4 regions of the Methylomonas stagni genome follow, and region 4 is predicted to be linked to each of the others. Evidence: riboswitches for the same ligand, from Rfam matches in the RefSeq annotation. Region 4 holds a riboswitch; each other region holds the start of a gene.
What was found. Region 4 has a riboswitch for cyclic di-GMP ahead of ACP4CD_RS07295 (hypothetical protein). Riboswitches for the same ligand answer to the same signal wherever they lie in the genome.
Positions count from the first base shown of each region.

Region 1: linked by a shared signal. The riboswitch ahead of ACP4CD_RS00485 (hypothetical protein) and the one ahead of ACP4CD_RS07295 (hypothetical protein) in region 4 are both predicted to bind cyclic di-GMP.
Region 2: linked by a shared signal. The riboswitch ahead of ACP4CD_RS12240 (hypothetical protein) and the one ahead of ACP4CD_RS07295 (hypothetical protein) in region 4 are both predicted to bind cyclic di-GMP.
Region 3: linked by a shared signal. The riboswitch ahead of ACP4CD_RS09955 (VPLPA-CTERM sorting domain-containing protein) and the one ahead of ACP4CD_RS07295 (hypothetical protein) in region 4 are both predicted to bind cyclic di-GMP.

Region 1 covers NZ_CP189557.1:99,304-106,646, reverse strand. Annotated here, with positions in the region: gene ACP4CD_RS00495 (DUF1566 domain-containing protein) at 1-92, opposite strand, end outside; gene ACP4CD_RS00490 (fused MFS/spermidine synthase) at 247-1,815, opposite strand; gene ACP4CD_RS00485 (hypothetical protein) at 2,142-3,146, opposite strand; cyclic di-GMP riboswitch class I at 3,274-3,356, opposite strand; gene ACP4CD_RS00480 (VPLPA-CTERM sorting domain-containing protein) at 3,399-4,178, opposite strand; gene ACP4CD_RS00475 (PEP-CTERM sorting domain-containing protein) at 4,560-5,666, opposite strand; gene ACP4CD_RS00470 (VPLPA-CTERM sorting domain-containing protein) at 5,950-6,744, opposite strand; gene ACP4CD_RS00465 (cytochrome c peroxidase) at 6,850-7,343, opposite strand, start outside.
Region 2 covers NZ_CP189557.1:2,643,169-2,650,511, forward strand. Annotated here, with positions in the region: gene ACP4CD_RS12225 (hypothetical protein) at 358-2,040, opposite strand; gene ACP4CD_RS12230 (hypothetical protein) at 2,040-2,900, opposite strand; gene ACP4CD_RS12235 (VPLPA-CTERM sorting domain-containing protein) at 2,929-3,714, opposite strand; gene ACP4CD_RS12240 (hypothetical protein) at 3,849-4,619, opposite strand; cyclic di-GMP riboswitch class I at 4,720-4,796, opposite strand; gene ACP4CD_RS12245 (ABC transporter permease) at 5,229-5,849, opposite strand; gene ACP4CD_RS12250 (hypothetical protein) at 5,927-6,235, opposite strand; gene ACP4CD_RS12255 (amino acid adenylation domain-containing protein) at 6,237-7,343, opposite strand, start outside.
Region 3 covers NZ_CP189557.1:2,158,601-2,165,943, forward strand. Annotated here, with positions in the region: gene ACP4CD_RS09950 (hypothetical protein) at 268-1,875, opposite strand; gene ACP4CD_RS09955 (VPLPA-CTERM sorting domain-containing protein) at 1,940-2,701, opposite strand; cyclic di-GMP riboswitch class I at 2,740-2,863, opposite strand; gene arsB (ACR3 family arsenite efflux transporter) at 3,761-4,819, opposite strand; gene ACP4CD_RS09965 (ArsI/CadI family heavy metal resistance metalloenzyme) at 4,844-5,287, opposite strand; gene ACP4CD_RS09970 (arsenate reductase ArsC) at 5,313-5,792, opposite strand; gene ACP4CD_RS09975 (ArsR/SmtB family transcription factor) at 5,819-6,157, opposite strand; gene ACP4CD_RS09980 (hypothetical protein) at 6,382-7,343, shown strand, end outside.
Region 4 covers NZ_CP189557.1:1,541,556-1,548,898, forward strand. Annotated here, with positions in the region: gene ACP4CD_RS07275 (efflux transporter outer membrane subunit) at 1-611, opposite strand, end outside; gene ACP4CD_RS07280 (TetR/AcrR family transcriptional regulator C-terminal domain-containing protein) at 608-1,246, opposite strand; gene ACP4CD_RS07285 (MlaA family lipoprotein) at 1,473-2,234, opposite strand; gene ACP4CD_RS07290 (TetR/AcrR family transcriptional regulator) at 2,397-3,071, shown strand; gene ACP4CD_RS07295 (hypothetical protein) at 3,624-4,196, opposite strand; cyclic di-GMP riboswitch class I at 4,523-4,600, opposite strand; gene ACP4CD_RS07300 (PAS domain-containing protein) at 5,740-7,343, shown strand, end outside.

The DNA.
Region 1 (7,343 bases), 1.4 Mb from region 4:
GATGCGCTGCCGCTCAGCGTGACGGTCGCGTTGTAGAGCACGGTCTGATTCGAACCCGCACTGGCGGACAGAACGGCCCAACAGTTCTTCACGGGCCCCACCATCAAAAACACAGCGAGCCAGATTAAGCGAAACCAAACTTTACCAGTCAAAAATCGATTCATAGTCACCACGGCCAAGCTTACTTTATGCTATCGAAGCGTCATTCCTGCGGACGATTCGGCGAGATCAAACGGTTATTCGGTATTAAAGCAACAATAATTCGGGTGCGATTCGTTCCATGAAAATTTTCCGGTAGCTCTCGGCCTTCCTGACCTGCATGCTTTCCATCGGATTATAATCGTCGGTAATCAGAATACTGTCGGCATCGGTCATCGCATATTCGTGCTCCGACAACCATTGAATCGGCCGAGCGAGTTCCGGCTTATTGCGATCGAATTCGATGCCCCCACGAGAGGCCAGAAAAATAAAATCGGTGAATTCGCCTTTTTCGGTGGTGAAAACGCGAATATTCGGGAACAGACTGGCCAACGTTTTATAAACCGAGGTCACCGCGTTCGCGCCTTCGCCTTGCGTGAAGCCGACGTAGTTCAGCGCCAGAATACCCTGCTCGTTCAACATCGCTCTCAAGCCGCTCAACATCTCTACCGTCAGCATATGTGTCGGCTCTGAACCGCCGGTAAAACAGTCGTGGATGATGAAGTCGTAGCGCTTATTGAGCTTTTTGACTTCGTAACGCGCATCGCCCACCAAAAATTCGCCGGTCGGCTGAAAATTGAAATACTGCTTCGCGGCATCCGCGACTACCGGATCGATTTCTATCGTATCCGTCGTCAGCCCCTTAGCTTTTAAATCGCGAGCAACATGGCCGCCGCCCAAACCGATCAGCAAGGCTTGATTGGCCTCGGGTCTGAACAACGGCGGCACCAAACCCAATATCACCTGATACCCCAGCAAACTGCGACCTTGGGCTTTTTCGACCGCACTCAGCACCGAAGAATCGGACAACAGCAAGCGAAAGCCCTTGCGCTCGTCGTCGACGACTCTAACCCAGCCGTAGATGCTTTCCTGTTCGTGCAACACTTTAAATCCGCCGACCGATTTGACGGTCTTGGCATAGCCGTTCGCCGCCAACGTACAAGTCAGCGCGGCCACCAATACCACCGAAAACGTCGCCCCACCCGTTGACGGCGCCGGCCTGTCGAAAACCAGTAAACCGATCACCACCACTAATAACGCCAGACTCAAGCTGAACACGATCGCGCGGGTACCGAATTCCGGCAATAAATAGAAAGCCAGCAACAGAGTGCCGATCACGCTGCCGACGGTGCTGACCGCATACACCGAACCGACTGCCCGGCCTACACCCCGCAAGTCGCGAGTGGCCATTTTGATAACGTAAGGCCCGACCATCGCCAACGAAGTCAGCGGCAGCGTAAACAATAACAACGCACTGACAAACGCGCCGCCGCGTATTCCCAGCGGATTAGTCCACGTCATTACCGGACCGCCGAGAAACGGAATCAGCGCCGTTGTTACCGAAGCCAGCGCCAAAATATGCGCCAGCCGCAAGGCCGGATAATGATCGGACAAATAGCCGCCCAGGTAATACCCGATCGCCAACGCGATCATCGTCACCGAAATCAGTGCGGTCCAAACGTATAAACTGACCCCATAAAACGGCGCGATAATGCGCGTACCCAGCAGTTCCAATATCATCACCGCGCCGCCGCTAAGCGTCACCAGGGCAAACAACGCGGCGGTGCTCAATGCGCCGCTCCGCGCTTTAGAATCGGTTAAACCGTTTTCAGACATGACTGACCAAACTTTGAGTAAGAAGTAAAAACCTATTGATCGCCGCGAACGTCCTAACAAGTACTCGATCGGTAATCGGGCCGGGCATTATAAGCGCGAAAAACCAAATCGTCCGTTGCCGGCATCGAATCGACAGTATGCCGGCGACTAAAGAAAAACGCCTCGGCCATCGAATATCATTTAAAGCGGCATCCTTAAGCGTCACAAACCGGCCCGATGGCATCAAAACAAAAACGAGCGCTTGCCCCAATCCCTGGGGCGAGCGCTCGCGAATGGTTGGCATCCCGCCAATGCGTTATCGAAGCAAGCCGATAACCTTCCTTGAATTAAGCGCTACGCGCGCGGCGTTTCATGCCCAGGAAACCCATCAATGCGCTACCGAACAACCAAACCGCACCAGGAACCGGAACGGTGGTTACGCTGAAGTTGCTGATAGTCAAACCGCGGGCCAAACGGTCGGCTGTGTAGGCTGCCGCGTACTGGCTACCGGCGGTGGCGCCGCCGTTGACGATGTCGTTGAACAACTGGGTGTAATCCGCGACATTGGCGCCGCCGATTGCCAGGGTATAGACGCCGGCGTGCAAAAAGCCATTCCAAGACACGCTGTTATCCACCGTACCGTCGGCCGCTAAAACGCCAGTAGTTCCGCCTGATGAGTTGGTGAAGCTGGAACCCGCCGCGGCGTCCGCACCCGATTTGCCGGTATAGGTAATCGTTGCGATCTTAGCAGTATCTAAATTACCCAAATAGTTCGGGCCATGGGTATCGGTCGCGCCGGCAGTGCCATTGTTGCCTGTGGTAATACTGCCGTTGGTATCGAACACGCCCCACAAACCGGTAGGGTTAGCGGCTGTGCCGGCCGCCGCGCCACCGCGAACGTCATTGACACCCGCGAACGGCGACCAAGAAGCAAAATCAGGCGCTCCCGCCAAATAGGCGGCGGTATCGGGATCAGCCGCGGTTGAAGCGACATCGCCCACGCCGTCGTGCGAGGAAGCTGGAACCACGCCGTTGTACAACGAGAAGCCTGGGTTCAAGGTGCTTGCACCATTGGCATTGGTTGTACCGGTAATGGTGAAGCTAACATTCGCGTCTTTTTCCAGAATGAAATAACGGAAGCGGATGTCGTGAGTATTACCCAAGGAATCCGGGTTCAAACCGGCCAGATAACCGCCGTTGCTGGATACGGTGGGTGTAAAGTTTGCCGCAGCGCCATAGGTACTTGTCGCGCCTTGGGTGTTACCTGTCAACGGATCGTAAGTGCCCGCGCCCCAGTACAAAGCGGAACCGTAACCCACGTGCGCCATCGCTTGACCGGACATTAATGCCATACCGCCAACTAACGTTAAAACCGAAGCTTTTAAAGTCATTTTTTTCATAGTTATTTTTACCGTAATAATTATTATCCCTCTGACAGACCTTGAATTCGCAGTGAACCCCAAATCCGTCCCTTACATCGATTGCAACCCGGCCGTCCCTTCCCCCTAAGAGGACCCGTGGCTTTCCGGCTTCGCCTCGCGGCGAATGTGGCGAACCATCCCTGGCAAAACGTCCTGTTTTCTCCTCATTTCCCAAAACGAAAGTCAACCTTTGGCGCTATTGCGTTTCCTTGCCGTTGCCGTCAAACCCGCCAAGACCGGAGCGAACAACCATACTGCCGCCGGCAAAGGCACCGCCGTCACGCTTAAGGAAATCTGGCCGTCCAAACCCTCCAGCGCGGTTGCAGCGTCATAAACCGTTCCGCCGCCGGCCGCGATCGTATAATCGCCGGCGCCCAACAGATAATTCACCAGCGACACCGAATTGCCTCCCGCAGGACCCACGTGAGTCAGATATTGAATCACCGCCCATTCGCCGCTGTTATTGGCCATGCTCCAGGAATCCAGCGCATCGAACTGGCCGCGATATTCGACGTGCTCGGTATCGCGAAACGGCGACAACACCCCGTTATCCACCGGCGAAGCCAACTTGACGACATGCGGCGTTGGTGTGGAAACCAATACTTTAGGGTTCAACGGGTCTACCGTCGTATCGTCGTGCGCTTCAGCCGCGAAAAGCCCCGAATACAAACTGAATGCCGGATTCAACGCATCTGTTCCACTGATATCGCTAAAAGTGATGGTCACTAACGAAGATTGGTCCAGATGAAATTTAAAAAATGTCCCGCCGGCCAACGAATGACTATCGCCCAACACCGCCTCGGTACCGTTATGCCAACCGAAATTGGTAAACGTTCCACCATTGATGCCACCCGGCGACGAAATCGGATCGCTTAAATCCGCGTAATCGACATGCGCCTGCGCCTGTCCGGACAAACCGCACAGCGACACGACAGCTAGCGCCGCCCAATTAAACCTATTCATATTCAACATAAATCCCCCAAGTAAAAAGATCCAACGTCCGTGCCGATGAAAACCAACTTTCATCAATCGTCCGACAACACAATAGCCAATCCAAAAATCTTTTCTATACTTCGTCGGCTAAGCTAGCCTGTACGGATGCAAGTCGTATGCCATGCATTTTTCCCGCATAGAGCCTGGGGAAGACACAGGTAAAATAATTAAACTATGTTATTTACAATAATAATATCGGCAAATCGCACAACTTTCCTTCCTCGACAAGCTCCCGCTCAAGAACAGCTTTCATAGGCAAAAAAAACGGCCCTTTCGGGCCGTTCACAACCGATAACACATCCTTGTGTCTTTTATTCATCGGTTACATATCGAGCTTTCCGAGTCGGAAATTTAGGCAAATAATACTTTGCGGCGATTCAAACCCACGAATCCAGCCAAGACAGTACCGAACAACCAAACAGCACCCGGCACCGGCACGGCGGCTGCGGTAGCAACAGCCGAGAACTCCAAATGACCATGCAGATTTGACAGACTAAAATCGGCTGGATTCACCGCGCCGGAAGCCCCAATTGTGTAATTGCCGGCACCCAGAATTAAGGTCAGAGTCTCTATAGTCTCGCTGGCGGAAGTACCGGCACCGCCAGCCGGGTTATTGTCGTTCACGGCTTGTCGAAACTCGATATTACCCCAGTCGCCCGAGACATTAGCTTGCCCCCAGTTCGCCAAGGCATTGAATTGACCGACATAGTTGGTAGCCCCCATCGTCGCGAAACTGGTATCGCGAAATGAAGAAGCGATACCCTGAGCATCGACCGGCGCATTCGCCGAGTCGAGAGCGTCCTGAACCTTGGTGCTATTTGCCAAACCGGTCTTCGGATTCAACTTCTCATTGGCATCGTCGTGCGCTTGGTAGTTCAGTACACCGTTATATAAGGTAAAGGCCGAATCGATGTAGTTACCGGTACCATCATCGACAGTCCAGGAAATCGTCACCTTCGATTCCTGATCCAGGCGGAAGTTAAAAAAGTCGACTTTGTGACTATCGCCGAGCAGCGCCGTCGTACCGTTGTACCAACCATAAGACGTCACATCGTCCACATCTACCGTCGCCGAACTAGCAGCGGATGAATAATTGACGTTGGTAAAGCTGCCAACCCCGGTATAGGCCTGATTAGCCGCATTCCATTGAGAAGGGTCGTTCAGGGGACGGTCGCTTTGGCCGCTAAGCGCGGAGCCAATACCATTAGCGGAACGCTGCGCCGGGGTAAGCCCAGCACCGCCCAACGCCAATACCGCCGCCGGCGTGCCACCGTATTGCGCGGTTGAAAGCACCTTACCGGCCGCCGTCAGATCGCCAATCTGCGCCCCCTGATTGAGATCGTAATACTCGACATGCGCTTGAGCTTGCTGAGCCACGCCAGCCAGCGCCAGCGCAATGCCCAGACCCAATTTAGATGCCGATTTGGCATTCGATTTGTAAAAAATTTTATTTTTCATGTGTTCTCCACTGAAGGATTGATAAATTTCAACGATTCTTGCAAGTAAGGACGTAAGCAACCCAGTCCTAAAACTAAAGCAAATAGCAAGCCAACAACACCGCTAGAGAATTCCGGCCCGACAACACCCGAGCAAATCTAAACTGTGTTAAATACCGCATCTATTAGGGCATTTAACGCACTCCTTGCGTATCCTGCTGACACAGCCGACTCACTTGGTTCCTGAAAATTTGCCAAGACCGGGCGGTAAGCGATTCCAATCCGCACCCTTTAACCGAGTTCGGCTATTGAATGTGACAGGATTGCGCAACCCTGTTATCGGGACTGATCCGCGCCGCCCCATGTTCGGAACGGCGTTTTTTGATTCCGAGAAGCCCCATCAAACCGGCCAGAAAAGACCATGCCGCCGCCGGTAGCGGGACTGGCGACGCTTCCAAATGACTTTCGATCACAACATCCGCGAACAGCCCCTGAGCTTCGCCCGCCGCCAATTCGAAATTGAAGACGTCGGATTGGCCGATACTCGCCGCGATCGGCGCGCCGAGCCACGCGTCCGCTCTCTCATATCCCGCTAGCGTTTGCCCGTCCGAACTAAAATAATCGACACTCACCGAACCGGTACCGTTTTCACCGGTAACGGCAACCTGCAAGTCGTAATCCAGTCTCACGCTGATCGAATACACATCGCTGCCGAGATTCGTAAACTCCAGCCCATACCAGCCCAAATGATGGGAATTGAGTGCTCCGCTGTTCAAACTGGTGTCCACCGCAAAACGGTAAGAAAATGCACCGGCAGCACTCAAGCCTGGATTCTGTGCGCTAACACTTCCGTCTCCAACGATATCGGACCATGAGTAATCGCCGCCATCATACACCGGCGTATCGATCTGTTGAAACGAACCCGCAATTTGTAAACCCGATAAATCTCCCGGATTGGTCAGATTCACGATGCTCGCCACCGAGTAACTCAAATTCGCCGATGCGTTTTGAGTGGCGGCCGCCATGACGGGTTGCGCCCCGCACAACCCGACCGCGACGGCAACCCAAGGAATCGGACTGTATTTATTCGCTATTTTCATTGTTAGAACCCTATTTAGACGGATCGTCAAGACGACCGAGACCCGCTGCCAATTCACTATTCCCTAGCCGCCGGCCCAATTTACACTGGCGGCGGCCGGCTATTTTTATTGCGCTAATAACTGATCGAAGCGCAAGGTCGGCTCGGTCGATCCGCTCGCCCCAACCGCCGGGACGACCATGACCTCATCCTTCGCGAAATTCGCCAACAATGGATTGCCGGCCGTTACAAGGCCCGCATCGCCAACATGACCGTTCGGCACCACCACCTCCGGATGATCGAACGGCGCTTTTTGGTATCGCACCCTCTCGTCGGTGAAGGATTTCAAGAAAGCGATCAAATCCGCGCGATTGGTAGCCGTGTTCAAGTCCGATGCAATCGTATTGATTTGTTCGTGCAAGTTGTCGTTATAAAAGTTGCCGTGTCGCGTGTAAAACTCGATCACCTGCTCCAGTGTCGCCATGCCGCCGTTATGCATATACGGACCGGTCAATTCGATATTCCTAAGAGTCGGCACTTTGAACGCGGCGTAGGTAGCCACAGCTAATTTAGGACCGCCAACCGCCGCCCGAGCCGCCGCCACCGACGGCAAGTAGGCCC
Region 2 (7,343 bases), 1.1 Mb from region 4:
ACTCGTCGGGCCGTCATCCCGATACCGCGAGTCAATAGATCAATGACCTTGGCAGCGGTGGTAAGTCGCTACGCTGCCAAACGGTTACGATTCGAAGGATTGGAGCGTTTTAGTAGGCCGGTCATCATCGTGTGACGTCTTTTATCTACTCGCCGGCACAGAACAAGTAGCCGTGTCAGTAGGATAAAACCGATGATTTGCACAAACATGAGAGCATGCCAGTTCCGATTTCTGGAGAGCAGGGAACGGCGATTCGAACAAGCCGTCACCGAGCGGCAGGTCGGTGACGTCAATCGGAAGTGAAGGGGAAGGGTTTAAGTGATCGTATCCAAGACGTGTGTATCGAATCCCGCGAGCTTACTTCGCGCATTGCGGTCGCGTACACAACAGGGCCAGTTTGCGCGAGTCGAGCACATTGATCGTGCCGTTATGATCCAAATCCCTGGGGTCGCCGGCACCGCTCGCCGGTTTGTTTCGAGCGGCCAGCAAGATATTGAGGTCGAGTAAATCGACATCGCGGTCGCTGTCTTGATCGCCGGTCACGGTCATGTTTTCGCAAGCGTCGGGCAGATGATTTTGGTTGGTATCGCCGCTTTGGCGTTGCTCGATGTCCAAGACGTCGGATTTGCCGTTGTTATTGCAATCCGGAAATACATTCAAATAGTACACATCCTGCTCGCCGTTGTAGGTCGCGGTGTAGGACACGTGAGCGCCGTATTTGTCGGAAACCAGATGGCTATAGTCGCCGATTTTGTCGACGCCCAACGGATAACCGGTTTGGGTGTTGAAGGTCGCGGTGACCGCTCGATTCGGACTCCAAGTCGCCCCGCCGTCCCATGAGTAGGAATAAAACAACTGGGATGTGCCGGCTTGGAGTTTTTCGCGGGTGTCGTACCAAACCGCATCGATCCGCGAGTTGTCGGCAACGCCCAACATCGGAAACCACTGAAAGGCGTTCCGATCCGCCGTATCCGTGTTGATGCGCAGCGGCGCCGACCAGGTCAGCCCGCCGTCGCTACTGCGGATAAAGTTGACGTCCAGATTGTCCGTGCCCGGCGGATCGACCGGAGCCAGCAGATAAAGGTTGTTGCGCAACGCACCTGCCGAATGATCGACGGCGACTTGAATATCGCCGATCGGACCAAGCGGGTTGGGATTGTTGGGAATCATGAAGGTGATCGGCGAACCGCCCATATCGATGGCTTGGGTCGTGAAACTTGGTATTGCGTTGGGATCGCGAGCGTTCAACGAGGTGGCGAACAAATAACCGTCGTAGACCAGCTTGGTACCCACCAAGCTGCCGCTTTCCTTACGACCGGCCAGATACACTTCGCCGTTGGTACCTACGCCGATGGTACCGAACGACGGGTTTTCCGGCACGCTGACCGGCGCTTCGTAGCTCAGGCCGCCGTCAACCGAGCGGGTAAAACGCTTGTCGTCCAAACCTTCCCGCCAGTGCAAATAAATATGGCCGTCGCTGGCGGTTCCGCTCCGGTCTATGCCGATTCGGCCTTTATCCGCGCCTTCGCCGTGGGCGTAGACCGGCGCTTGCCAGCTGACGCCGCCATCCAGCGACTTGAAGACCTGCACGTCCGCCGCGAAGTTGCCGGTGCTGTCGTAATGCAGACTCTGGTAGTAGAAATTGCCCGCCGAATCGACATCCACCATGATGTTGGTCCGTTGTTCGCCCGGCGTCACCACGCCTTGAAAATGCCAGTGCTTACCGCCGTCGTCGCTATAAGCCCAACCGCCTTCCCGGCTGCCCGAAGCGATACTGGTAAATTGCTTCCAGCCCGCGACCAACCGGTCTGGGTTATTCGGATCGAGAGCGATCGTCGGCTCGTGAGCCGCGTCGCCGACAACGTTATCGCCGGTCGGGTCCACATTCATTTGAATGCTCGAATACGGTCCGTACGGAAACAGCGATTGCGCAGCGGCGCTTTCCGGCATCGCGCCGCAGACCGCTAACACGCTCAAGCCCAAGCAATGGGCGGAAATCCCTCGCGGCAACGGCGCGGCGCGACCTAGGCGAACGTCCATCACGCCCTCCTGAATCGGCGATAGCCGTTGATACCGATACCGGCAATCCCCGAAGCGAAGAACCAAACCGCCGAAGGCAATGGAACGGCGGCCACTTGGCCGCAACCGCTATAGGCACCCACGCCTAAACAAAAATCCCCCAAATCGGCCAAGACGGTATTTTTCAAAAAGAACGCGTTTTCGGGGGACAGTAATAAATCGCCGCTGAGCATCCAATCGCCGGCACTGCTGTACTGCAACCGCAAATTAGCCAATTCGTAAGCCACCGCGCTAAACGAAACGTTATTCTGCAAATACCAGCCGCCCGGCGTGCCCGAAACGCCAAAGGCATCCCACATGGTCTGCCGCGCCTCCGGGTCGTATTTCAGCGAGTAATCGCCGTTCAGCAAGGTGCCGGAAAAGCTTCCTCGAAACATCTCGACGCCGGTCATGCCCATCGTGCCGGTACCCGCCAAGGTGTCCGAATCGATCGAGAAGTCCGGCGTCGTGGCTTGGACGTTGCGGCCGGAAAGCTGACCGCTGGGGTTGCTGGCACTGACGGGGGTGATGTCGTGTACCAAGTTCACGGCTGGAATTTCGACACGCGTCGGATTATTGAAGTAAAACGACGAATCGGTGCGAACCGTGTAGTCGGACTCGATGGTGTCGAAATATTGCGCCAGAAAGTATCCCGGCTGGGTCAACGAGCCGAAGTTGGAGAGCGCTAAAGCATCGCGGTCCAGATTCATCGTGAAGGTGCCTCCGGAATTCGCGTTTAACAACGCGGCATCGGCCTGCGTAACGAATCCGCCGGCGACCAGCGCGAAAACCGTCGAAACCGCGGTCAAGTATTTTGATGTTTCAAGGCGATGGCATGTCATCGAAACCTCCTGTTAACTGATATCCCGATCAAGCGGATCGGTTGCGAAAACCGCTCACGCCCATGCCGATTAAGCCGGTCATAAACATCCAGACGGCGGCCGGCAGCGGGACCACGGAGGTTTGAAAGCTGAAGGTACCGATGCGCGCATTAGCATTGCGGGCCGGACCGGCCCCAAGATGATCGAATCCCCAACCGTAACCCAACTCGCCGCTCAAAGACAGCACGTTTCCGTTGATCTCGGAAACCACGTTAAACAACTCGAAAGCCACCGCTTTAAAGCCGAGGGTGTTGTAAATGACCCAATCCGAACTTTCCGGCGTTTTTAGCGCTTCCGCGGGATTATAGGTCAGCGTCATGTCGCCCATTAATACCCGGTTAGTGGGGGGCGCGACATCCACTCGATAGCGCAGGCCGCCGGCCAGGCCGATAGAGCCCGACGCGGTGCCGGTAATGTCGTTGGGGTCGAACGTGAAGGCAGTGGCGCTATTGTGCCGACCCGACGGGTTGTCGGCCACATGGGCACCATTGACGGTAAATTTCAATCCGGTGGCCGGAATTTCGTTCGCCGCGTAATCGGTCAGATCGACGGGCGTATTGTAATCGCGCAACTCTTCAAAGGTTTTTGAGGCCAGCGAAGCGTCGTAGTATTCCTCGACGTATATGGATGGCGCAGCGGTCCTATCTAGATCGATACCGTTCTCGAAAGCGTCTCGATCGATATTGATAATCAGCGAACCGCCGGATACGGTAGCGCCGTGCGCGGATGTCGCGGCAAGGGTTAACGACAGCACGATCAGGTATAGAAATTTCATGCGTATTCCTTGAAAAAAATTGGGTTTCTAATAAGTCGCTTACCGGCCAAGTTCGGGCTCTACCCCCGACCGTTAACGGAAAGCAAAGCGCCCCGCAGCCTTTTGCGACGGAAGGATGAGCGGTCTGGTAAGGCTTAGGCGGATAAGCCCGATTTACCTCTGGAGGCGCCTAACAGGCCGACCAATCCGCTCCCGAACAACCACACGCCGGCCGGCAGCGGCACTGCGGCGGGCGCCAGATTGAAGGTACCCACTTTGACCGATGTGCTGCCGTTAAACAGCAAATTCCAGGAGTAACCCAAAGTGGAAAGATACAAATCGCCGCTTAGCGATAATTCGCCATTACCGTTGACCGACTCGGTGGCATTCACCAAGCGGAACAAGGCTGGATCTTGCGCGGGGCTACTAAAACCGGCGCTGTAGGTAAAGATATTCCACGTCCCACTGGCTTTTTTCAGGTAAAAATCACCAGGGTTCAGGTAGGAGCCGCCACCGGCGGGTTCCATCCGAAATGCACCGCTCAAGCCGATTTGGCCTGCCGCCGTGTTGCTGGCATCCATCGTCGTGGCCTCCTGCTTTCTCGCGCCGTAGCTGATGGTGGTGCCATTGGCGTTCACCGGCAACGAAACGCTGAAGGTCTCGGTCTGACTGAGAGCAACACCGCCGGTCGTGTCCAGATCGATCGGCGTTGCGTTATAACTCTCGTCCCAAAAATTGGCGATATACCAACCTTCGGAACCGCCAACAGCCGAGGTAAATGCGGAATTGTCGATGGTCATATTCGCGACGCCGCTAACGAGGGCCGCGTTGGCATCGCCTGCCGTTAACAGACCGCCGCCGAATACGCTGATTGCCAGAACGCCGGCATAGGCCGCTTTCAAACTGTGTTTGTTTAATAGGTTCATTGTTTTCCTTACAAAACGATCTAAGATTGATTTAATGGGCAAAATCCAGGCCCCGATACGGATGGAAGCGCGTCACATCCCATTGCAGAGCCCAAAGTTCGAAGGCAACCCGGCCGTCTTATTCCAAGACCCGTGGCTTTCCGGCTCCGCCTCGCGGCGGATGTGGCGAAATTGCCGCTTCCGTGCGGCATCGCCCGAATCCTTGAGCGAGGTTTTCCTAGATTTCCGGCGGCTTTTCCGAACGGCGCAAGATGCCGTCATTCGGCAGCCGCCAAGGCTCGAAACCCAACGATACTGGCTTAGAGAGAGCGTCGCGAAACGCAAACCCGCCGACATAAACCTATCGTCATTTCCCGAGTTGCTGATCTAACAGCAAAGACCAGGCCAATTAAAAAGCCATTGTTTTACAACGACTAACATTTTTACCGACGGCCAAACAAACCCAAACCACGTGATTTGCCTCAGCAACTGCGTGAAATCACCTATTCAAACGATTCGCCGGTATTTGTGACAACTCCACGTATCTCGAAACCTAAGCCACGTCGAATCAACGGGCGGAATGCGCCAGCTCCCGGTGAGTCGCACGGACCTCCATGGATTGACCGCTCCTCAATCTTCCACCCATTTAAACCGCAGCGCGGCGGTCGTTAGAAACAACAGCGTCATCGCGGCCAGGCTCATCAACGCCGGTGCTATCTCGGCCAAACCGGCGCCGTCGATCATGACCGCGCGAGCCGCTTGCAGCATGTGGGTTAGCGGGAAAATCAGCGTCAGGTTCTGCAACAGCGCCGGTGCGCCTTCCAGCGAAAACCAAACCCCGGACAGCAGTATCATCGGCAAGGTCAGCAGGTTCAGGATGCCCAAGGCCAACTCCTCGCTACCGGTCCGGCTCGCCATCAACAAACCTAGACTGATCAAAGTTACCGAACCGAGTACCGCTATCAGCGCCAACAAGGCATAAGCCCCCTGCACTAAAAAGTCGAACAAGACGTTCATCGCGACAAATTGCAGCACGACCGCCAGCATCAACAGCCCCAGCCGGCTGACGACTTGCGCCGACAGGAACTCAAAAGCGTTGACCGGCGAGGCTTTCAAGCGTTTAAGCACGCCGCTTTTGCGATACCTGACGATCGTAAATCCGACTCCGAACAAACTGCCGTGCATGATGTTGATGGCTAAAATGCCGGGCAAAACCCAATCGAGGTAGCGTACCCGCCGCCCGGAAACCACTTGCTTTTTCCAGGTGGCGGCTCGATCGCCAGCCAGCAGGACTTTTTCCAGCAGATAGCCCTGCCCGGAACTGTCGTTTATCCAATAGCCGTTTTCCGCCCCCCTTGCACCACCATATCCAGTTGATGATGCTGCAGTTTGGCTAACGCCTTATCCAGTTCCGGGTAGTCGATGAATTGCAGATATTGGGTGGTCTTAAACGCGGTAATCTGCGAATTAGCCTCGCCGGTCACGCCCACTTTAAACAGCGCGCTGTCCTGATCGTCGAATATCGCCGCTATGCCGACGATCAAAATCACCGGAAACACGAAATTCCAGATCCAGGTGGCTTTGTCGCGGATCAATTCGATATTGCGGGCTTTTAGCAATGCCAAAAAATGCTTCATCTCAACTTCTCAAGGAGTGGCCGGTTAATTTAAGAAACAGGTTTTCCAGATTCGGCGTGGCGACCGTCAAGCCTTCCAGCGAGACATGCAAGCGCGTCAATTGGGCGATCGCCGCTTCCACATTGGCGGTGACGAACTCGACCGTTTCGGCGCCGGCAGTCACCGCGAACGGCAAACCCGGAATGTCCGCCAGGCCGCTGGCACTCGGTAAACGGATCAGTACGCCGTCGAAATGCTCCCGCAATAGATTCTGTGGCGTGTCCTGGACGATAATCCGGCCTTGATCCATGATGGCGATTTCGTCGCAAAGCTGCTCCGCTTCCTCCATGTAATGCGTGGTCAGCACAATGGTCTTGCCGCGCGTTTTAATCTCCCGAATCAAGCTCCAAAAGTTGTGGCGCGATTGCGGGTCCAGGCCGGTGGTCGGTTCGTCCAGAAACAAAATGTCGGGATCGTTGATCAAGGCGATGCCCAGCAACAAGCGTTGCCGCTGACCGCCGGACAATTTGCGGGAATCGCGATTGATATAGTCTTGCAAGGCACAGGCTTCGATAATCTCTTCCAGCGGCAAACCGCGCGGATACAGCTTTTGAAACAGTTGCAGGGATTCCTTGACCGTCAGGGTGTCCGGCAAGGCCGTATGCTGAAACTGAATGCCGATATGTTGGCTATAACGCCGGTCGATAGGCTCGCCGCGAAACAAGATCTCGCCTTTGCTGGGCTTGAGTATGCCCTCCATCATTTCCAGCGTGGAGGTCTTGCCGGCGCCGTTCGGACCCAGCAAGCCGAAACACGTCCCGGCTTGCAATTCAAAGCTGACGCCGGCGACCGCCGTGACTTTTCCGTAATGCTTCTCCAGCCCCCTAACGCTCAGCAGGCTAGCGGTCGCGCCAGGCTCGGCAAGCGGCGGCGCGGCTAGCGTTGACGGCTGAGCAGCCGGCTCCGGACTCAGTTCTCGCAACCAAGCCGCGCAAAAAGGCTGCTTGACCACCGTGAAATGCTCGCCCTTGGCCTTGATGACATGGACGGCTTGGTAGTAATCGTCCCACTCGTTGGCCGCCAACCAACCTTTACTGCCGTCGGCGATCACCAGCGTCACTCGGTACGG
Region 3 (7,343 bases), 620 kb from region 4:
TCCGATGAAACCTAAACGGCCTTCGTTATGAAGGCCTGCGAGCCGCCATTTTAGGTAGCCCAGGTTAAGCTTTTATGACAAACCGGTGACGCGCGGCGGGCATTCGCACCGGCAACCGGCCTGCTACGAATCGACCGCGTCGCCCCGAAAATGGCAATCGCGTTAAAACCGAAAAAGCGGCCGGGTCAGCCGCGTTGCCGCGACTGCCCCGGTCACTTTTTAAGGCGGTCGTCCCTGACCTGGTTCGGGATTGCCCCTAATCAACCATTACAGTTTGGCATCGCCGTTGTTGTAAATGGTTGGTGCGCGGCAGGCATTAGTCGATGCGGCTGCTGTCGCATGACTGTATGGATTGACCGGACGGCTGGCGTTAAACGCACCGTTGGCTTCGGGAGCAAAGCTGGTCGGTACGGCCAAGAATGCACCTGGAGTAGCGGTAAAGGTGTGGGTGAAACCGGCATTCAGCGCCGCCATCACTTCCGGCGCGCCGGCTGAAGTAATGATCGCGTTGGTCAGTTTTTTCAGGTTGGCGTCGGAAAAGTGGTCGGTCCAATATTGGAAAGTGTTTTCCGCCCAGTCCTTGTATTTGCCGTTGACCACGTTAGCCAGGGTCGGCGCCACGCCATCGACTTTAACAAAACGGAAGTTGCTGGATACGGCGGTCTTTTTCTCCAGAGACTGGATACCGACCGCCCAGCGCACACCGTAGGTGTTATTGAAACCGTTGGCGGCGTTGCTGCCGTCGTTCAGCTCGTCCAAGCAGTTGCCGACCGAACCCGAGGTGTTGTTCTCGTGGATCATCGGATAGCCGTCGCCTTCACTGAAACCCAAGGACACTGCGTCTGCGGCCGGTGAAGTAGCGACTGCCGCTTCGGTGCAAGGATCGTGCAGGAATTTAATGTTGGATTGGGCCTGGGTACCGGAACCGTTTTCGCGGCGGCAGGTGTGCAACAACGAAGAACCCGGCAAATAAGCTGCGGCATTAGCTTGGACCCAATCGTACAAACCGGTGGAACCGGTCACTTTCAATTGATTCCAGTCCGCCCAGCTGCCGGCATGAATCGATGCGATTTGCGCCGAACTCAGGCTAGGCATGCAGGCCTCGGTTTCGGCACCGACCGCGCAGCCCGCCAAGGAACCGTTGGCGATTTGAGCGGCTTGCAATGCAAAATACAGTTTTTTGGTGACCGGCACGCCGAAGGTCACCGCCGAAGCGCTTTTCACGGTCAATTTAGCGACATCGTCGGAAGTCACATTCAGATAGCCGGTTGGGGCGTTGTTTCCGGTAAATTGCCCCGGATCGACGTCGGAAATGCCGAAGTCGGAGATGTGGGTGCTGTATTTGCTAGCATCGGCCAAGTCGTAAGGGCAGGTGATCAAGCCCAGCGTCGAACCGGCGACCGGCAAGGTGTTGGAGGTGCAAGCCGAGCTGATTTTCAAAAACTCGATCGTAGCATTGGCGGTATCGCCGTTGGCTTCGGCGATGATAGGGCTAACGCCGAACGCGGAACCGCCGGCGCTGCGTTTGTAGACCAAGATGTAAGGCTTGTTGGTCGGTACATTGCTGTTGGTAGTAGCGCGGGTGCACAAATAAGCGTTTTGGTCGGAACCGGTCAGGCTGTCTTTGTATTTCCAAACTTTTTTAGTGGTGTCGCAGACTTTATCGGCGGCCGGTACCGATGAATCGGTGATCAGCTTTTCGATAAAGTTGACCGCCGCGGAGGCGCCGGACAGATACAACACGTTGGTTTGGCTGGCGTCGATGATCGGCAGGTTATTGCCGTCGACCGGAATCGGATCATTGATGGTGGCGGCTTGCACACCTGATGCGGCCAGCAAGGCACTGATCGCGGTGCCTAATACTAAGTTTTTCATGGGTAGTTCCTCGAGTTATCAATCGTGAAAACCGGAGCGGCGCCAACGCCGCTCCGAATACCGCTTACGCGGCGGCGTATTTACGGCGGGTCGCGCGCAACATGCCCATCAGGCCGGCGCCGAACATCCAAACCGCGGCCGGCAGCGGCACATTGGCTTGGACCGGAGCGTAGGTCAGCAGATCGCCGGCCAGGGTCCATTTACCGGCGGCCAGAGTGTGAGGCTGAATGCCGTTGTAGTACCAGAAATCGCCGGAGGTGCCGTAGGCTATATTGGCTTGAGCCAAGCTGACTGCGGTGAAGATGGTGTTGAATTGGTTGTGCTGCCCGGTTTTCGGGGTATCGGAGTCGTACACCAACGAACTCAGATTGGCCGCATAGTCGGCTGCGGTAGCACCGGGGTTATCCGCAACTTGTCCACCGTTAATTTCATTCGCGTGATTTTTAATTGCCGTTCCGGTGTTTGCCGACACAGTCAAATTCGTGAATTTGGGGATCTCGACCATACCGGTAATCATCTGCTTGGAACCGTAACCGACGGCAACCGCGAACTTGGTTTGCGAAGCGTCCATACCGCTGGCAAAAGTGTTCCACATATCGTTGTCGGCCAGGTTGTAGCTCAGCGTATAACTGTCGTTGGCGACGTTGGCGATCAGATCGCTCATCAACACGCCCAAATCCAGCGTGAACGTCAAGGTTTGGCTTTTGTCGTATACCGACAAATACGCTTCGACCGTAGCCGCGCTAGTGTTGTTGATAGACGCATTCGCCGCGCCGGTGGCAGCAAACATCGCCGCCGCCAACAAGGCTTTGTTTAAAGATTTCATAATGGTTTCCTTATGTTTAAGATTTAAAAAATACATAAGGTGACAGCCCAGCCGTCTTGGCTTGTCGGCTTCCTACCGCCCGCCGCCATCCCCGGCGACCGACCCAAGCCAAGACCTGAAACTTTCCGTCCCCGCCTCGCGGCGAGTTTGGCTTTTACACGCTTACCTGCTCACTAAACTTCTAACACCTCGAGTGGTGTCGCTATCCCCGCTACCATGTGTCCGTATTGCAACCTACTCCCTACCTTCTTCCTCTTGCCGCTCCCTTCGCTGGTCTTCCCTGTTCCCTGTAATTCCGCATCAACCAAGATCCGCGGCTCCCTGCCATCTCAGTTGCGGCGAATTATTCCAAACAAATCAATAAGTTTCCGTTACAGCTCTGTTAAAGAATCGTGAAATGTATTACATGCGTGATACGCCGAAACATCGCCGAATGCCGCAGCACGTTGTTTTTCAAGGGCGAATCGTTGCCGCCACGGACCGCGTACCTAACAGGCTAAATTGGGCGCATCCGACATGGACTGTCGAATTTGGCGTGCGGCATCGGCCGCCCGCCCAACGATTGGAGGACTTAACATTGGCCGGAAACGAATATCGGCGAGAGGGCAACTGTGCTAATCGTTAGACGCTGTCGCGGGGACCAAGCACTGATGGACTGACTTTGCCCGGCGTTGCAAACGCGCTAACCGCAGTTATCGGCGATTCGCGGCTAAACACTCGGTCGCCGCTAAAACGCCGCCTACCGGAGTTTCCCAAACGGGAAAACTATAGCTTGCAAAGTCAGGATGCCCGTGGCATTGGGAATGGCGTGTTTGTGCTTCCCCGCCGGAGCGGGACCTATTAACCCGGCTCTTGTAATATCGTTCGCCCTGTCGAAGGGCACGCCGGTCCGGGCTTAGACGAGCTCAGCCCGAGAAACACCAGTGAGAAATAGGGCCGGATGTAGAGGGCATGCGGCGGCTGACGCCGAATTGCGAGAAATTGACCGAAACCGAGGTTCCAGGGGGATCGATCGTTCGAAAAAGCCGGTGCTGGCGAGAACGCCGAAGCCTGCCGGGACTAGCGCCCAACAAACCAGCGCTTTTGAATCGCGAACGCGACGTTCACCAAGCCGACCATGACCGGCACTTCGATCAGCGGCCCAATCACCGCCGCGAAAGCTGCGCCGCTGTCGATGCCGAACACCGCCACCGCCACCGCGATCGCCAATTCGAAGTTGTTGCTGGCGGCGGTAAAGGCCAATGTCGTGGTTTGGCCGTAGTCGGCGCCGATCAGTTTGCCCATCGCGAAACTGACCAGAAACATCGCGACGAAATAAATCAGCAGCGGTAACGCGATACGCAACACGTCCAGCGGCAATTGCACGATCAATTCGCCCTTCAACGAGAACATCGTCACGATCGTAAACAGTAACGCGATCAGCGTCAGCGGGCTGATTTTGGGTACGAAGCGCTGCTGGTACCAGTCCTTGCCATTGGCTCTGACCAACAGCCAACGCGTCGCGAAGCCGCCGATAAACGGAATCCCCAGATAAATAAACACGCTTTGGGCAATATCGGCGATCGTCACCGCCACCAAACTGCCCGGCGAACCGAACAGCGGCGGCAACACGGTGACGAACAACCAGGCATAAACCCCGAAAAACAGCACTTGAAACACACTGTTAAAGGCCACTAGCCCGGCGCAGTAGTCGTTATCGCCGCGCGCCAGTTCGTTCCAGACGATCACCATCGCAATGCAACGGGCCAGGCCAATCAGGATCAAGCCGGTCATGTATTCCGGATAGTCGGCTAAAAATCCGATCGCCAAGCCGAACATCAACAGCGGACCGATCAGCCAGTTTTGCACCAGCGACAGCGCCAACACCCGGCCGTTACGAAACACGTCGCCGAGTTCCTCGTAACGCACTTTCGCCAGCGGCGGATACATCATCAGAATCAAACCGATCGCAATCGGGACGTTGGTGGTGCCGACCGAAGCCTGGGTGTTCAGGCGATTCACCTGTTCCGGAAACGCAAAGCCGATGCCCACACCCAGCAACATCGCGAGAAATATCCACAAGGTTAGGAAGCGGTCCAAAAACGACAAGCGCGGCTGCGGGCAGATTGGCAAATTCATCGTGGAAAACCTCGAACTGTTCGATCAGATAGGGCTGCAATTCGACGAAGGACCGCAGCAACTCGCAGCGCTATCGGTCGGCAAATCGGCGTCTTTACCGAATATCGGAATGCTTTTCAACGAATGAAAAGCTTCCCAGGGGACGCCTTGCGGATCGACCGTCCAGTATTTGTCCGACTCGGTGTAGCAGCAGGCGGCCTGTTTTTGCTCGATGACGGGCAACGCCGCTTGTTGCAGCACCTGCTGAATTTCGGTCAAGGCCTGCTCCGATTCGACTTGAATGCCGAGATGATCCACGCCCGCTGCTCGGCCCCGGTTGGAGATCGCGAAGTTGATGCGCGGATCGTCCAGCATCCATTTGGCGTAGTCGTCGTGGACGACGCTGGGTTCGGCTTGGAACAGCGCGCTGTAAAATTCGATGTTCCGTTGCAGATCGTCGACGGCAAGGTGAATATGGAAACGTTTCATAAGGCTGTTTTCTCCGCGAGAGGGATTAAGGTAACAAGGCGCCGATGCGATCCAGTTCGGCCTTGAAGCGCTCGGGATCGTTTTTCAATTCATTCAACGGCAAGTCCAGAAACCGCTCGATTCGGTAACGCACAATGCCGTACACGGTTTCGAAAGCCGCTTTGATTTCCTCCGGGCTGCCCTCGGCATGCGCCGGATCGTCCACGCCCCAATGGCTACGCAAGGCCGGGCCGAGATAAGCAGGACAAGTTTCGTTGGCGGCATTGGCGCAGACGCTGATCACGATATCCGGGGTCACCGGCAAATCGTTCCAGGATTTGCTGAAATAACCGGCCGTGGATATCCCTTTTTCTTCGAGTATCGCCACCGCACCGTCGTTCAACCGGCCGATCGGCCGGCTGCCGGCGCTGATCGCGTGCCAGCCCTCGGGCGCCAATTGATTGAAGATCGCTTCGCCCATCAGCGAGCGGCAGGAGTTGCCGGTGCATAGAAATAAAACGTTCATACGGATGACCATGTTATGGGTTTGATTCAAGACTCGCCGTCGCCGCACGCCATTTGCTCCGGTCCGAAGCAGGCGGTCGGGCTGCCGGCGCAACACTCCTCGGTCAGATACCCGATCAACTCGCGGATCAGGTTCAAATCAGCCCGATAGCGTTGAAAGCGGCCTTCCTGGGTGGCGTCAACCAGCCCGGCATGGGTCAGGGCTTTTAAATGAAACGATAGATTGGTCGGCGGCAAACCCAGTTCTGCGGCGATTTCGCCGGCAACCAAACCTTGCGGCGCGTGTTTAACCAACAACCGGAACACGTCCAAACGCACACCGGAAGCCAGAGATTCGAACAATTTAGCGGCTGATTCCTTATCCATCGATTTAACTATTCAATAATTATTGTATAGTCTAAATATTTTTTCGGGTTTGGCAAGTCGGCACTGAGCAGTGGCTCGAATCGGATACTTGCAATCCTTAAGCACGACTCCGCCAAACGACGGCAAATCCGCGCCGTCGTTCACGGTCATTTATTTTGTGGCGAGTCTATGGAAATTTTTATAATGCGCTGTCCCTTGAATATTCGAGCAATGCCACGGTCACGATGAGCGAAACCCGCACGCTGCAACAAGCCTACCAAACCGCCGTCCGGCCGCCGCGCGACCCCGAGCGCCTAGCCCAAGCACTCAACGACTGGTACCAGCGCTGGCCGACGCACAATTTTCTGCATCCCTGCGTCATCGACGGCAAGGCCGCCCTGGTTTGTCGAGCCGACTTGAGCGTCTCGGCGGCGGACGCTTATCGCGAACTGCTGGCGATCGCCGAGGCGCACGGCGTATACCTGAAAGAAGACCGGCGTTCGTTGGACTTTCCACCGGCTCACGGCAACCGCCGCCGCGAGGTCGGCTTGGTATTGACGTTTTGCATCGGCTTGCTGGGGTGGTCGCGGGCGGTCTGCGCCGACGACTTGCTCGCGCCTCCGCCAAGCCCCGCCGCGCAGTTGGTGGCGCCGCCGGCCGGCGCGATGCAGGCGATCGCCAGCCGAGACGAAGCCAACCATACGTTGATCAAGTTGCGAAGAACCCAACCGCCGAGCGCCGCCGACATCGCCAACGCCTATCAACAGGTCGCGAATCCGCAACCGGCGCCGGCCGACGCGGCAGCCGCGATACTGGATTTTCTGAAAACCGCCTATCGCCCCGAACTTGGCGAACCGGCCAACGTCGCCGCCGATTTCGAGAGCATCGCGGCATACTACGCCCATTATCCGGCGGTCGCGGCACTAATCAGGGATCTGGACCAACAAAAAGTGCTGCTGAAATACCGCAAGAACACCTGGCAGGCGCAAGCCTGGGGCAACCAATACCGGGTCGATAGCGTGACGATTTATTTCGATACCCGACTAGGCGCGCAATTACTGGCCGAACCGGGCTGCGACGCCAACCCGGCCTGCGGCGTATCGCCGGCCGACGCGCTGCTGCACGAACTGCTGCACGCCAAACTGATGCTGTTGGATAGCGGCCATTTCATCGCCGGCGGCGGCATGGCGCAAAATCTTTACCCTTT
Region 4 (7,343 bases):
TTGGAAGCGATCGCGTTTTGATAGGCGGTCGCCGTCAGTTGACAGGCCCGGTAACTGACGTAATCGCTCGCTACCTCGGCCGCCAAACTCACTTTAGCGTTGTGCAGCGTCAATTCGGCCGCCGCCAGTCGGGCCTGCTCGGCCTGCCGGTTGAAGGCGAACTTGCCGAATAAGTCCAACTCCCAACTGGCATCGAGACTGCCGGACAAAATTTGAGTAATGCCGGTATTGAAACTCGAGCCGCTAACGCTGGTGGTTTGCGCGCTGGTGCCGGTGGAGGTGCCACCCTTGGAGCGAGTGAAAGCCCCTTTGGTGGTCAAGCTGGGCATGCCGCCCGCCTCCGCGCCGGCCAGGCTGGCGCGCGCCGACGCTATATTCGCCACGGCTTGCTCCAGCGTCGGATTATCCTGTTCGGCGGCCTGGAGCAAACGGCTCAACACCGGATCGTTGAACTGGCGCCACCAGTCCAGCCGCTCCGCCGCGCCGGCGGCTTCGGTCCTTTGGGCTTGCCATTGGGCAGGCGTGTCGATGCTCGGCCGGACATAGTCGGGAAACACGCTGCATCCGGCCAACGCGCCGCCGGCCAGAATAGTCAATAAGGCCGCTCTCACGCAGACCTCCCGTCGGCAATGCCGAACAAAAACACCTTAACGACAAATTCGACGTGGGCGCGGGCATCCCAGTCGGCAGCCAGGCAACCGAATAGCGCCTTGTTTCTCGGCTCGGCAACCAACATTTCCAAGAACAGGGCCGCCGCGCGCTGACGCTCTGAAGCGGATAACCCGCTTATCTCGTCGTGGCCGCGCAAATATTCGGCAATCATCTGGTAAATCCGTTGAGGACCGCTGGTTTCGATCAAATCGCTCAGCTCTGGAAATTGCCGCGCCTCGGCAACGCCCATGCGGTAAAACGAGATCATGTCGGGCTGCATGACTTTAGCCAGCAATGTTTCGCCGAGCGCGGTCAAACCCTCGCTGCAAGACATTGTCGCCAAGCCATCGATACGCTGCAGTTCGGAAATATCGGTTTCGACCAAGCGGTCCACCGAAGCCAGCATCAATTCGGCTTTGTTTTTATAGCGCTCGTAAATAGTTCGGGTCGAAGCCCCGGCCGCCGCCGCAATTTTAGCGATACTGGTGTTGGCATAGCCCTCGCGCATGAACAGCGCCAGAGCCTGATCCAGCAGATAGTCGTTCCGCTCGGTTTCGGTACCGGCTCTCGGCCGCCCTACTTTGGGTTTGTTCATCGTTTCCGCTGCCATAATTTGCTCCGGGGAAATAAAAATAAAATGTTTCGTTTTTATTATTCCCGAAGAATCGCCTCCCGACAAGTACCAATGCAAAAAATATTGGCGTTTTTCGCAAAAACCCGCTGATCTAGGCGTCCGACCCGCCGGCGGCTTGCCGACGGCCTCACGTCGCCGCGCTGAACCGCACCGACTTGACGAGCCTCTCGATGCCTACGCGCGGCCGTTAATTTCCGGCCTCCTTTGTTTGACTATCGTCCGAATCGGCGGACTCGAGCGGATCGTCTTCCCGCAAGTCGCCCACTTCGACCGCATAACGCCGATGCGATAGGAAGGCGTTCTTGAAAAAGTCGTACCGGTCGATTGCCGCTTCACTGGCGATTTTTTCGATCGCTAAGTGATCGGCGCGTTTGTCGACCGCGCTTAAGGCACCGGAACCCACCGACGCGGCCACCGGCAGGCCGAGATAGGTGACCGGATTCAGCGCCGCGTCGCCGACCGCGCTACCCAAGCCTCGAACCGAACTCGGCCCCAGCACCGGCAACACCAAATACGGTCCGGTTTCGACACCCCAAATCGCCAGCGTCTTGTCAAAACTTTCCTCATGCTTGGGAAAATCCAGCATCGTGGCGACATCCACAAATCCCGCCAGCCCCACCGTGGAATTGATCAGCAATCTGGCGCCGTCCAGGCCGGATTGCGAAAAACTCCCTTGTAAGGCCTCGTTAGCGATCACGCCAATATCGTCCACGTTGCTAAAGAAATTGCTGATGCCGCGGTTAGCGAAATCCGGCGTCACCGACCGGTACGCCTCCGCCGCCGGTTTCATCAAGTAATCGTCCAGTCCGTCGTTGAACGACTGGACTTTTCGATTGTAGTTTTCGTAAGGATCTCTCGGATCCGTCGCTGGCGTGGCGGCGCAGGCGCTCAACAAGGCGAACGTGCCGTTCAAGATCAGTGTTCTAGCAAACTCAACTCGCATATTCATATAAGCCTGTGTAATAGTTGGTAAAAACCCCGCTTAAGAGCTACAACCGTTTACCAGCGATTTTGAATAATAACTAAACTAAACGGTATAGTTAAGATTAGGCTTGACCCCGCGCGCTTGTCAAACAAAAATATACCGATTGGTCTAGTTAAGGAGTCGAACTTGAGAAAGAAAAGCCCGGCGCGTCGCCAAGCGATTTTGGATGCGGCAAAAACCACCTTCGAGAAATTGGGATTCGAACGGGCCACGATGGCGGACATTGCCGCTCTGGCGGGCGTATCGAAAGCAACTTTGTATAGCTACTTCAGTGCCAAAAACGAATTATTCGTGGAATTGATAGAAGCGTCCGCAGATCAACATTTGGATCAGATGCACTCGATCTACGTCGGCGAACAAACCAATTTCGATCCCGACGAAATTCGCTCGACCCTCGCCCTGCTTCAACCGTCGGAAGATGTGGCCTTCACCTTAAAGCGGCTTGGCGAGCGAATATTGAGCGTGTTTTTCACGCCGCAACGGCTAGCGTTAAAACGCATGATTGTTGCCGAATCCGGCAAGGGCCAAATCGGTCGTCTGTATTACGAACGCGGGCCGGGATTAGGCATGAAATATTTAGAGCAGTATTTTGGCGAAGTCATCGCGGCGGGTCGACTGCGCCCGGCCGATCCGAAGCTGGTGGCCGCGCATTTTCACGGTTTGCTGGAGTCGGAGATCTTCGAACCCTGGTTGCTGAATATCCTTCACGAACTGACGCCGGATTTGATCGAAGGCGTGGTCGAGCGCGCCGTCGACGTTTTCATGAGAGCGTACGGCCCGGAGCGCGACCAAAATAACTAAGCATAGGGTCTTGGCAATTGGCACGGCCGCTTGTTGGTGGGTGTATCACGCGGGCGCTAAACATTCTTACGCTCCCAACCATAAATTCGCCTAGAGGCACTATCCGTCGGGCCGTCCGGCATTACCCGAGTCGTCTGGTTGTAGACCATTTTGGCGATATACGTCCTTTTGGATATAAACGCCTTGGCAATGGCGGCACGATCTTGCGTCGGGCGCCGTGGAAAGCCTCTCCGCTAACACCGCGCGAGACCCTTAAAATTTGGGTTAAGTTGGTTTGATTTGACAGGGTTGTGACATTTAGTTGAAGCAGGGGCCCATCAAATCAGAAATCTTCGAAAAGGTTTAAACGGAGGATAGCGCTAAAAAACAACCCCTGGCCCAAATCCTGCTCAGGGGGAAGCATGGACGTGCTCTCGCAACGTTTACGCCGTCACGACAACCACAGGCGATGTATGAATTTCAAGAACGATTGGAATAATTCTAATCTTGAATACCGCAAGCCTCATCGTGCGGCAATCTAGCGCTAAATCCACGCCGTATTCCATGAACGACTTAGGCGCTGATGCTGTTTTTGCGGCGGTTGATACCGAACAAACTCAACAAAGCGGTGCCAAACAACCATGCCGCGGCTGGCAGAGGTACCGCCGCGACCGGCGCGATGCTCAGATGACCTATAGTCGTGCTGAGTTTTGCTCCGGTAGCACCCAAAAAGCCCGAGTAGGAAAAGCCACCCGCTTGATGGGCCGGATCCGGCAAGAACTGCAGGTCTCCGTCAAGCATGCCGGTCGTCGCCAGATTATCGACGACGTTTACCAGTTGGAATAAGGTGTTATCCGGAAAGCCGGGTGAGTGGTCCACCAGGTTCCATGTACCGCCGATTTTTTGCAAAGTCCAATCCTCGGACGACAGATAGGTTGACAGCGAAGGGGTGGTAAACCGAAAGGCACCGCTAAGGCCGATAACCCCGACCGACGAATCGCTGGTATCCATCGTCGTCGCCTGAATGGTGCCGGCGGTACCGAAACCACCGATGACGATCGTCGTCGTATTGGTGTTAATCGGTGCCTCGAAAGCACCGGTAAAGCCGCTAATCGCGGTTCCGCCGGCGAGAGAGCCGGTTATCATCGTGTTATTAAAGGACGAATCGAAAAAAGTCGTCGGAGCCCATCCTGAAGCGAGAAACGCCGAGTTCCAAACACCGTTTAGCGAGATGGTCGCTGTTCCTGAGACTAGGGCCGCGCTAGCGGTTTGCGGGGCCAGAGTCGCGGCGGCCAACATCATAGCCAATCCCGCGAGTTTAGTTTTGCGTATTGCGTTAATTTCCAAATTCATTTAATTACCTTGTTTCAAAAAAGAAGGGTTGAATGGATAAACTTCTCAACTGTGTGTGCGTCACTTGCTTTAACCCTCTTCAAGGCAAAAGCAGTCTTTCCCGGCATCCCTACCCGTGACACAGCAACCCGGCTATCTTGCCTACAAGACCCGTGGCTTTCCGGCCCTGCCTCGCGACAGGTTTGGCTAGCGCTCAAAATAGAGCACTTACTGGAAAGCAATATAAAGACCAAAGAACAATCACTATAAATTTCATATACTTATTAAAAACCCAACACCCCTGTTAATTCATTCGACCGTCCGCTCTACGGGATTTGACACAGTTCTAATTAATTGTTGCGGCATATGCCATAGTCCACGCTGATTATCGATAAGCCTCAACAACTTAGAAGCCTCCGATAAGTCCGATGAAAGTATTAGTCAGACTGCAGGATCCTGACATTAAGAAGAACCCGATCCAATTTCAAAAAGGCTTCGATTTGATGGATGTTCTGAAGCTGTAAACTACCGATGCCCAGTACGCCGAAACCCTATTTCAGGCACGATGACCGCCGGTTTTCAATACCCAAGTTATGGTGGTTATCGTTTTAACGTGGTCAAGACCCGCAAACTTTGTCAATGTACGGCCTGTCATCACCCAGCGCCACTGACCAACGGGGACGCTGTTTGAAGGTACCAAACGGCCTCTGACAGTGTGGCTTCTGGCGATCCAAGTCCAAAGATTCGCCGCGCCATCTAGCCGAGTGTTGGCATCGATTCAACCACCTATTCGATCTGCAAAGACTATGATGATCAGGTTTTTCATCGCGGAGGCCAATACTCCGCCATGCCAGTCAGGGCGTTTGTTCAAATTGACCGAGGCTTATGAGTAATCAGAACGATATATATAGGACAATTACCATTGGCTCCTTGAACCGTACTGGTCATGGCCCGCTTCAAACCGACGGCGTTAAAAACAGAATTCACCTCGTATTCCTCGTTGGCCTTGGTGGGACATGCCTGGACATCATCAACATCGAAGCGGTGGTCGATGGGCGGATAAGCGCGACGAACGCGACGCGATCAAAGCACTCGCCTTCCCCCGATCTGCGGTTGCCGATTAGCGGCCAAATAGCTAGAACATGCGACGGCGAAAGGAAATACCGGGGTTTTTGAGGAAAATTCGACAGTAGACCGCGCAAAATAATGAGCTCATGGCCCGGACGACCGATAAAAAGCGCTTATGCGCAATCGGTGGCGTTTAGACGACTGGGAGCACGAATTCCGGTTAAATTTTTACTAGACGCTTATAAACATATTCAATTTCCTTGAGCTCTCGTATACCTATAAACAGAATATGTCGGCAAAAGTCATTTCATTTTTTTGCATACTGCTTTTTTGCACCGCTATTTCGGCAGAAGAGCTTGTAACCATCGGGATGTTATCCCCTCGGCCCATCCCACAGGAACAGGCGAGATGGAATAACTTGGCCGAATATTTGACAAAATCGCTTCCACGTTATCATTTTGAGGTAAAAGTACTCGATTATCCGGGACTTGTACGGGCGATAGAAGAAAACCGTTTTGAGTTTGTGTTGACCAACCCTTCGCATTATGTATTGCTTTCGCATAAATTTAACTTAACTCAGCCGCTGGCAACTTTAATTAATCGCGAAGCTAGTTACAGTTTAAGTAGTTTTGGCGGCATCATATTCACGACTCAGGATCATACGGATATTAACTCTTTAGCCGACATTAAAAACCGCAAAATAGCAGCCGTTTTTGAAGATTCGCTGGGGGGTTACCAGGCGCAGCTATACTTGTTTAAGGCGGAGGGCTTAGATTTACCTAATCTGAAAGATATCGTTTTTACCGGCATGCCGCAGGATAAAGTCGTTGAAGAAGTGCTCGCCGGCAGAGCGGAGGTTGGGTTTATCCGCTCCGGTATTTTGGAGCATATGGCCGAGGAGAATAAAGTCGATCTCAATCGCGTTAAAATCATTCATGCCATGAATTCTCCCGGCTACCCTTATCGACATTCGACGATATTGTACCCGGAGTGGCCGCTAGTGTCCGTCAGCAATATCGACCCACAGTTAAAACGCGATTTGGTGAGCACGCTGCTTTCCATGAACAACAACCGGGAGTTAATCGATAAGCTAACTATTGGCGGCTTTGATCTGCCTGCCAATTATTCCCCGGTGTACGAACTTTTACATGCAATACACGCCCCTCCGTACGATCGCATCGATCGAATCACCCTGCTGGATTTTTTGAAGCAATATTCTTGGCAAATTATTGTATTCGGCGTCATTGTACTGGCATTGCTGGTAACGACTGTTAGAATAAAAATACTGAACATTAAGTTAAAAAATGAGAAAGTTTCGACTTTTCACCTTTTGCAAATCGTTAAATCCAACGAAGAGCAACTGCGTTCCATTGGTAACAACTTACCCAATGGCTATATTTTTCAATATACAATCTCCACGGATGGCGAGCATGAATTTAAATTTATCAGCGCCGGCGTTGAAAAGGCGCATGGACTAAAAGCGGAACAAGTTCTGAAGCATTCCGCATTGCTATTAACTCAATTAGACCCCCAATATAAGGTTTTGCTTGAGGAAGCGGAAGCAGACAGCGCCAGGAGATTAAGCGATTTCTCAATCGAACTGCCGTTTTTGCATGCTAATGGAACAAACCGTTGGTTTCAGATAAATTCCCGACCCAGATTGGTCAATGATCTAACGGTGTGGGATGGCGTGGCGATAGACATCACCGAGCGTAAGCTGGCCGACGAAGCTTTGAGTCTTTCGTCGGAGCGCTTGCAACTGGCCACACGCGTCGCCAAGATCGGCATATGGGACTGGGATATCGTCAAGAACGAGTTGGTGTGGGATGACTCGATGTACCAACTCTACGGTATTCAACGAGGCGGCTTCAGTGGCGATTACGACGCTTGGAT